Regions from separate parts of the Clavibacter nebraskensis NCPPB 2581 genome, predicted to be linked through region 1. Evidence: predicted binding sites of a transcription regulator. Region 1 holds the regulator's gene; the other holds the start of a gene.
The links. Region 1 encodes HrcA, which represses chaperone genes, less so after heat shock. Its sites were predicted from a motif close to TTNGCACTCGNNNNNNNCGAGTGCNAA; they were not measured.

Region 1 (4,405 bases):
GACGTCACCAGCGCCCGAGCGCGGCGTTGACGAGCGCCAGCGCGGCCGGTCCGGCGGTGGACGTGCGGAGGATGCCCGGGCCGAGCGCCACCGGGATCGCGCCCGCCGCCCGGAGCGCCTCGACCTCGGCCGGGCTGATGCCGCCCTCGGGTCCGACCACGAGCAGCACGTCGCTCGCGGCGTCGCCGTCGGCCGTGGCCAGGTCGAGCCGCGACAGCCGCGCCTCGGCCGTCGGGTCGAGCACGAGCACGCGTGCGGTCGCCGCCATGCGCACGAGGTCCTTCGTCGTCGCGAGCGTCTCCACCTCGGGCAGGCGGGGCCGGATGGACTGCTTCACGGCCTCGCGGACGATCGCGCGCCAGCGCTCCCGGCCCTTGGCGACCTTGGCGCCCTCCCAGCGGGAGACCGAGCGCTGCGCCTGCCACGGGATCACCGCGTCGACGCCCAGCTCGGTCGCGGCCTGCACGGCGAGCTCGTCGCGGTCGCCCTTCGCCAGCGCCTGCACGAGCACGACGGGCGGCGAGGGATCGGGGTGCGCCTCGACGGACTCCACGCGGAGCTCGAGCCGCTGCGGATCCGCCGTCGTGACGACGCAGGACGCGATGGTGCCCCGCCCGTCGCCGACGAGCAGGCCCTCCCCCGCGCGCACCCGGCTCACCGTCACGGCGTGCCGCGACTCCTGCGGCCCGAGCGCGACGACGCGGCCGACGGCGAGGTCGGCCGCGTCGAGGTCGTCCGCGAGGTGGAAGTGCGCCACGGTCAGACGTTGAGGAAGCGGTCGCGGAGCTTCTGGAACAGACCCTGCTGGAAGTGCGCGAGGTGCGGCGCGGGCGCCTTGTTGCGGCGCGCGAACTGCTGGATGAGGTCGCGCTCCTTGTGGTCGAGCTTCTGCGGCGTGACCACCTGGATGCCGATCTTGAGGTCGCCGCGCCCGGAGCCGCGGAGCTTCGTGACGCCTCGGCCGCGCACCGTGATGATCTCGGCGCTCTGGATCCCGGGGCGCAGCTCCAGGTCGACGTCGCCGTCGAGCGCCTCGATGTGCGCGTCGCTGCCGAGGATGGCGTCGACCATGCTCACCTCGACGGTCGCGAGGAGGTCGTCACCGTTGCGGCTGAACACCTCGTGGTGCTTGACCTTGATCTCGAGGTAGAGGTCGCCGTTGGGGCCGCCAGCGAGTCCGACCTCGCCGGAGCCCGGCATCTGCAGGCGGAGGCCCGTGTCGACTCCGGCCGGGATGTCGACCGGCACGGTGCGGCGCGCGCGGACGCGGCCCTGGCCCTGGCAGGTGGGGCACGGGTGCGGGATGACGGTGCCGTAGCCGCGGCAGGTGCCGCACGGGCTCGAGGTCATGACGTTGCCGAGGAGCGAGCGCACCTGGCGCTGGATGCTGCCGGAGCCGCGGCAGATGTCGCACGTGACGGCGCTCGTTCCGGGCTGCGCGCAGGATCCGTGGCACGTGTCGCACACGACCGCGGTGTCGACCTCGAGGTCGCGGTGCACGCCGAAGATGACCTCCTCGAGCTCGACCTCGACGCGCAGCAGCGCGTCCTGGCCGCGCTCCTGGCGGGACCGCGGGCCGCGTCCGCCGCCGCCCTGCTGGCCGCCGAAGAACGTCTCGAAGATGTCGCCGAACCCGCCGAAGCCCTGGCCGCCCTGGCCGCCGAACCCGGCCTGCGGGCCCAGGTCGTACTGCTGGCGCTGCTGCGGATCCGACAGCACGTCGTACGCGTGCGTGACGAGCTTGAACCGCTCGGCGGCGTCGGGGGCGTCGTTGACGTCCGGGTGGAGCTGGCGCGCCTGCTTGCGGTACGCCTTCTTGATCTCCTCGGGCGTCGCCTCGCGGCTCACGCCGAGTACTTCGTAGTGGTCAGCCACGTCGGGCCCTTCGGTGGTGATGGTCGTGGGAACAGGGGGCGGTGCGTCGGCGCGGGGCCGTCACCGCTCCTCGAGCAGGCGCGAGAGGTAGCGCGCGACCGCGCGCACCGACGCCATGTTGGTGGAGTAGTCCATCCGGGTCGGGCCCAGCACGCCGAGGCGCGCGAGCACCCCGCCGGACGAGCTGTAGCCGCTGGTGAGCACGCTGGTCTCGCCGAGGCCGAACGGGGCGTTCTCCCGGCCGATGCTCACCGAGACGCCGTGCTGGTCGGCCTCCATCTCGCCGAGCAGGCGCAGGAGCACCACCTGCTCCTCGATGGCCTCGAGGACGGGCGAGATGCTGCCGGGGAAGTCGCGCTCGGTGCGGGCGAGGTTCGCGGACCCCGCCAGGAGCAGGCGCTCCTGCTGGTTGGCGAGCACCTGCTCCACGAGCGTGCCCGCGAGCACGGACGCCGCGGCGCGCTGGCCGGGCTCGACCTCGTCGGACAGGGTCTCGAGCCGAGCCGCCGCCTCGGCGAGCCCGAGCCCGCCGACGGCCTGGTTGATCCGCGTGCGCATGACCGCCAGGAACGCGTCGTCCGAGTCGCCCGCGAGCTCGACGACGCGCTGCTCGACGCGCCCCGTGTCGGTGATGAGCACGGTGAGCACGCGCGTGGTGGACAGCGCCACGAGCTCGACGTGCTTCACGTGGCTCGTCGCGAGCGACGGGTACTGCACGAGCGCGACCTGGTTGGTGAGCTGCGCGAGGAGGCGGACGGTGCGTGCGAGCACGTCGTCGAGGTCGACGGACTCGCCGAGGAACACGTGGATCGCCTGGCGCTGCGCGGGCGTCAGCGGGCGCACGTCGGCGAGCTGGTCGACGAAGAGGCGGTACCCCTTGTCCGTCGGCACGCGCCCGGACGAGGTGTGCGGCGCGGCGATGAGCTCCTCCTCCTCGAGGAGGGCCATGTCGTTGCGGATGGTGGCGGCCGAGACGCCGAAGGCGTGGCGCTCGACGATGGACTTGGAGCCCACGGGCTCCCGCGAGGACACGTAGTCCTGCACGATCACCCGGAGGACGTCGAGTCCGCGTTCCGAGACCATGGCGGCTCCCTCCTGGCACTCGTCGGTTCTGACTGCCAATCGTACCGCGGGTCCGCGGGTGCTCGGCGTTGCCGGGCGCGCGCCGTCGGCGGTACCGTGGATGAGCCCGGTGCTGCCTGGCTCCACCCACGATCCGTCCGCGTCCGCCGATCCCCGGTCGTCGCCCGGCACCGAGAGGCTCTCCGCGATGTCCGCACCCGATCCCCACCCGTACGGCGCGCCCGCTCCGCTCACGCCGAGCGAGGACCGCCTCTGGGCGTCGCTCACGCACTTCCTCGCGATCCTCATCGTGCCGTCGTTCATCGTCTGGCTCGTCTTCCGCGAGCGCGGCCGGTTCACGGACCAGGAGGGCAAGGAGGCGACCAACTGGACCATCAACGTCGCCGGCGCGCTCGTCGCCCTCAACGTGCTGCAGGCGGTGTTCCTCGTCATCCCCTTCCTCGGGATCATCCTCAACCTCCTCCTCGGCCTCGTGATCTTCGCGGTGGTCGTGGTCAACATCGTGTTCGCGATCATCGGCGGCACGCGCGTGCAGGCCGGGCGGCCGTACCGCTACCCGCTCAACATCCGGTGGATCAAGTAGGCGGTCGCCCATGAGCGCCCGGATCCGGCACGTCGCCATCGACTGCGGGGACCCGCACGCGCTCTCCCTCTTCTGGGCCGGCGTGACGGGCTTCGCGGAGGACCCGGACGAGCCGAACCTCCCCGGCGAGGACGTGGCATGGCTCGGCGACCCCGTCTCGGGGCTCGGGATCATCCTGCAGCGGGCCGAGACCCCCAAGACCGCGAAGAACCGGCTCCACCTCGACCTCGCGCCCGACGACCGCACGCGCGACGAGGAGGTCGACCGCGTGCTGGGGCTGGGGGCGTCGCTCGTCGCCGACCGGCGGAACGCGGACGGCAGCGGCTGGGTGGTGCTCGCGGATCCCAACGGCAACGAGTTCTGCGTGGAGCGCAGCGACGCCGAGCGCGAGGCCGGCGACGAGGTGGGCGCGGTCGTCCTCTGACGCCCCGGCCGCGGCCTAGTCCTCGAGCAGCCGGCGCACGACGGCGTCCGCCAGCAGGCGCCCCTGCAGCGTGAGCACGAGCGTGCCGGACAGCGCGGCACGCGGGTCCACCAGGCCGTCCGCGATGAGACCGGCGACCTGGCGCCGGCCCTCCGTCGAGAGCGTCGGGATGGCCAGCCCGTCGCGGATGCGGGCGCCGAGGAGCACGCGCTCCACCTCGCGCGTCGCCTCGTCGAGCGACTCGCGTCCCGCGCCGGGCGACGCGCCCGCGAGCACGCGGTCGGCGTACGCGGCCGGGTGCTTGACGTTCCACCAGCGGACGCCGCCCACGTGGCTATGCGCGCCGGGGCCGACGCCCCACCAGTCGTGCCCCTGCCAGTAGGCGAGGTTGTGGCGGCTGTGACGGCCGCCGCGCGCCCAGTTGCTCACCTCGTACCACT
Region 2 (4,405 bases), 560 kb from region 1:
TGCCGGGCGTGACCCGGCGGTAGTCGGAGGAGTAGTCCGAGGGGATGAAGCGCGGCACGCCGGCCGCGACGGTCGCCGCGAGGAGCGCGCGCTGCGCTCCCACGATCACGGCGCGGGCGCCGCTCACGGCGGAGACGACGACGCGCGCCCCGGCGACGGCCCGGATCAGCGCCGCCCGGTCGGTGTAGGCGGCCTCGACGATCTCCACGCGCGGGTCGTCGCCCCACGCCTCGGTCGCCGCGGTGCTGCCGGGCCGGGTGAGGACGCGGACTCGGGCGTCCCGGGCGAGGAGCTCGCGGACGATGCGGCGGCCGATGTCGCCGGTGGCGCCGGCCACGACGACAGGACCGGGTGCGGATGCGGGGGTCGAGGTGCTCATGCGGGTTCTCCATCTGGGGGTGGGTGCGGCGCGCCGGGCGGCGCGAACGGTGGGGGGCGGCGACGGGCTGCTCGAGGCGCTCCGCGTCCGCGTGCTCGGCGGCGGGGCCCGCGGGCGCGCCCAGGCCGAGCGCGACGCGGGCGAGGAGCCGCCGGAGGGCCGTCCGCTCGTCGGCGGCGAGGTCGCGCATCAGGGACTCCTCCACGTCGTGGAGGGCCACGCGGGCCGAGTCGAGGAGCGCCCGGCCGGCGTCCGTGGCCACGACCTGGCGGATCCGCCGGTCGCTCGGGTGCGGCTGCCGCTCGACGTGCCCGCGCTCGGCGAGCGCGTCGATCACGTAGGTCATCTGCGTCTTGTCGATGCCGAGGCGCTGCGCGAGCGCGAGCTGCGACGTCGGCTCCTCCGTGGTGATCGCGACGAGCACCTGGTACCCGCGCGGTCCGCCCGGCACGTCGGCCACGGCGGTCTGCGCGGTGCGCACGAACCCCTGGTAGACGGCCTGGATGGACCAGCCGAACTGCGTCTCGATGCCGCCGGAGCCCCAGTCGATGCCCGACGCGTCGACGTCAGGACCGGCGCTGTCGCGGTCGCGGTTCGGGGTGGATGAGGTCATGCCGAGATCGTATCTCTAAAAGATCGTCTTGTCCAAAGATGATCTTCACATATGCGCATCCGGATCCTCAGGCAGGCCGTGCGGCCGCCCTGACGCGGATCAGCCCCCGAACGGCCGCAGCGACACCGACTCGAGCGTGCCGTCGCGCGTCTGGTCGACCACGAGGCGCACGGCGCGCGCCACGGAGGCGGGCTCGAGGTAGCGCGTCTCGTCGTACTCGCCGCCCTCCTTGGCACGGAGCTCGCGCTGCATGTCGGTGGCGACGCGGCCCGGGTGCACGCTCGAGACACGCACGCCGTGCGGGCGCTCCTCCTCGCGCAGGGCGTCGCCGAGCGCGCGGAGGGCGAACTTGGATCCCGCGTAGACGCCGCCCGTGGGGTTGGCCGTGAAGCCGGATCCGGAGTTCACGAGCACGACCTGCCCCTGCGCCGCCCGGAGCGCGGGCAGGAGCGCGCGCGTGACCTCGGCGACCGCGAAGACGTTGACCTCGAACACGCGGCGCCACTCATCGACGGGCGTGGTCGCGACGGCGTCGCCGCCGATCACGCCGGCGGAGTGCACGAGCACGTCGAGGCGGTCGAGTTTGGGCACGAGGTCCGCGAGCCCGCCCGCGGCGAGGTCGGCGGCCCAGCCGACCGCGTCGGGGAGCGAGGCGGCGAGCGCGTCGACGGCGTCGCGGTCGCGGCCGTGCACGATCACGCGGTGGGTGCGGCCGAGGTCCTGGGCGACGGCGCGGCCGATGCCGCGGGTGGCTCCCGTGACGAGGGCGACGGGGCGGGCGTGGTCGGTCATGGATCCTCCTGGGTCGCGGTCCTCCAGGCTACCGACGGCATCCGGACACCCCGTCGGGCGTGCTCCAGGGCATGACGTAGCGTGAAGGGACCCGCCTCCGAGCGGCCCGCCGCCCGAGAGGATCCGCCCGTGCACGCCCGCTTCCCCGCCAGCCTCGAGGTGCTGCGCCAGGAGGCCCGCGACGAGCTGGACGCCGTGATCGAGCACCGCTGCCGGAACGGCGACGACCCGTGGGAGGTGATCCCGCAGCTGCCCACCGTGGACGAGCACGTGGTCGCGACCCTCCGCCAGGACGCGCTCGAGGCCGACGGGATGGCGGAGGAGCTCGCCCGCGTGCACCACCCGGAGACCGAGCCGGGCGTCGTCGCGCGCTTCGAGTACCGGCTGCTGCGCGGCATCGCGCTGGAGCACCCGGACCTGTCGAGCGCCGTCTGGACGCTCATCGGGCGCATGGAGCGCGACCTCCGCCGGCGCTCCTGAAGAGGTGGTGAGAGCCGCATTCGCCCTCGGCGAACGGCTTGGCACTCCCCGGGACCGAGTGCTAATCTCGCCGTAGTTGAGCCGAGGGGGCTCAACCCCACAGATCATCAGAGGAGTCGAGCATGAACATGACCTTCGATCCGTTCCGCGAGCTGGACCGCGCCATGGGCGCGCTGGCCGAGACCCGCCAGGCGAACCGCCCGATGCCCATCGACCTGCACCGCGAGGGCGACACCTACGTGCTGGCCGCCGACCTCCCGGGCATCGACCCGGGCTCGGTCGACATCGACGTGGACGGCCAGCTGCTGACCATCCGCGCCGAGCGCACCCTCGCCGGCGACCAGAACGTCCGGTGGCTCACCCGCGAGCGCGTGGCCGGCACGTTCCTCCGCCAGCTGACGCTCGGCCAGGGCATCGACACCGAGCGCATCTCGGCGCACTACGCCAACGGCGTGCTGAGCGTCACCATCCCCGTGAGCGAGCGGGCGAAGCCGCGCAAGATCGCGGTCACGTCCGACGAGCCGCAGGGCCAGGAGGGCCGCACGCTGACGGTGGAGCAGGGCGCGCACGCGGCGAGCTGATCCCTACCGGCACTTCGAGGAGCCGTCGTCCGCATCCGCGGGCGGCGGCTCCTCGTGCGTCCGGGCGAGGAGCGTCAGCCGATGCGCGGCCGCAGCCCCCGGTGGATCGCGAGCGGGTTCCGCAGCGACCCGTGGATCTGCATGACCGGCGCCTGCAGATCGACCATCCGCCGGTTGTCGCGCAGCTGCAGCCGGTTGAGGCACGAGCGGTCGAACGACGGCGCGAAGAGATCGAACCGCGCGATGCGCTCCGCGAGCTCCGGGTGCGCGCGCTCGTGGTCGGCGAGCGCCTCGGCGGCCACACGCCACAGGCCGTCGGCGCCGAGGTCGTCGCGGTCCTCGAGGAGCGCGGCGGCGAAGCGGAGGAAGCCGTCCATCACGTCGGTGAAGACCGTGAGGGTGCGCTCCTCCTCGGGGATGTCGAGGCGGATCCGGCGCACGTCCTCCGGCAGCTCGCGCTCCATGTCGAAGAGGGCGACCTCCTCGGCGATGTCCTTCATCAGGACGCGCACGACGACGTGGTCGCGGAGCACGAGGATCACGTTCTCGCCGTGCGGCATGAACGCGAGGTCGTGCGCGATCAGGGCGTGCGCGAGCGGCACGAGGTAGGCGTCGAGCCAGCGGCGGATCCACGCGGCCGCGCCGATGCCGGACGCGTCGATGAGCGCGCCGAGCACCGTCTCGCCGTGCGCGTCCACGTGCAGGAGGCTCGTCATGCTCATCAGCCGCTCGCCCTCCGCGAGGCCGGGCACGGGCGACTCGCGCCAGAGCGCGGACAGCATCTTCCCGTGGGAGTGGCCGGGCGGCAGAGCGGACTCGACCCGCTCGTCGCGCACGCCGACCGCGGCGACCTCGCGGAGGATCCCGAAGCCGAGCCGCGCGAACTCCTCATCTCCCGCGACGAGCGCGTGCACCCAGTCGTTGATCGCCGGCGTCACCGCCATGTACGCCGGCGAGAGGCCGCGCGTGAACCCCATGTTGAGGATCGACAGCGACGTCTTCACGTAGCAGCGGTGAGGGCTCGTGCGGTTGGCCCACGTGCGGATGGACTGCTGCGCGCCGTACTCGTCGTCGCCCGTGCCGAGGAGCACGATCTCGCGCCGGGCGACGAGGCCGGCGAACGTCACCGTGACGACGTTCTCCCACTGCCACGGGTGCACCGGCACGAGGATCCGCGCGGCGGGGTCGACGCCGAGCTCCTCCATGCGCGCGCGGAAGCGGGCGCGGGCGGGCGCGCCGAGCTCCGCGTCGAGGAACGCCTCGCGGTCGAGCCCCGCGATCGCGGTGAAGCGCGCGAGGCGCTCGTGCACGGCCAACCAGAGGATGCACACGTCCTGGCCCGCCTCGGGCGCGTACCGGTCGTGGTCGTCGAGGTCGAAGCCGATGCGGCCGTTGGTGGCGACGAAGCACGGGTGGCCCTCGTCCATCGTCGACTCGACCACGGCGTACGACGCCGTGAGGAGGCCGCGCGCGTCGGGCACGTCGCGGAGGCGGGAGAACGCGGCGGCCGAGAGCGTGCTCTGGATCTCGTCGAGGTAGACGGGCAGCACCTCGTCGGTG

Region 2: a site for HrcA is predicted at 2,303-2,329, ahead of CMN_RS10185 (Hsp20/alpha crystallin family protein). Genes of this name have one in related genera too.

Annotation. Positions count from the first base shown of each region.
Region 1 covers NC_020891.1:1,603,551-1,607,955, reverse strand. The annotation lists gene CMN_RS07585 (16S rRNA (uracil(1498)-N(3))-methyltransferase) at 5-757, opposite strand; gene dnaJ (molecular chaperone DnaJ) at 760-1,875, opposite strand; gene hrcA (heat-inducible transcriptional repressor HrcA) at 1,936-2,958, opposite strand; gene CMN_RS07570 (DUF4870 domain-containing protein) at 3,146-3,541, shown strand; gene CMN_RS07565 (VOC family protein) at 3,552-3,965, shown strand; gene hemW (radical SAM family heme chaperone HemW) at 3,981-4,405, opposite strand, start outside.
Region 2 covers NC_020891.1:2,164,012-2,168,416, forward strand. The annotation lists gene CMN_RS10165 (NmrA family NAD(P)-binding protein) at 1-379, opposite strand, end outside; partial or broken gene CMN_RS15335 (MarR family winged helix-turn-helix transcriptional regulator) at 684-992, opposite strand; gene CMN_RS10175 (SDR family oxidoreductase) at 1,092-1,784, opposite strand; gene CMN_RS10180 (hypothetical protein) at 1,914-2,264, shown strand; gene CMN_RS10185 (Hsp20/alpha crystallin family protein) at 2,387-2,845, shown strand; gene CMN_RS10190 (GNAT family N-acetyltransferase) at 2,920-4,405, opposite strand, start outside.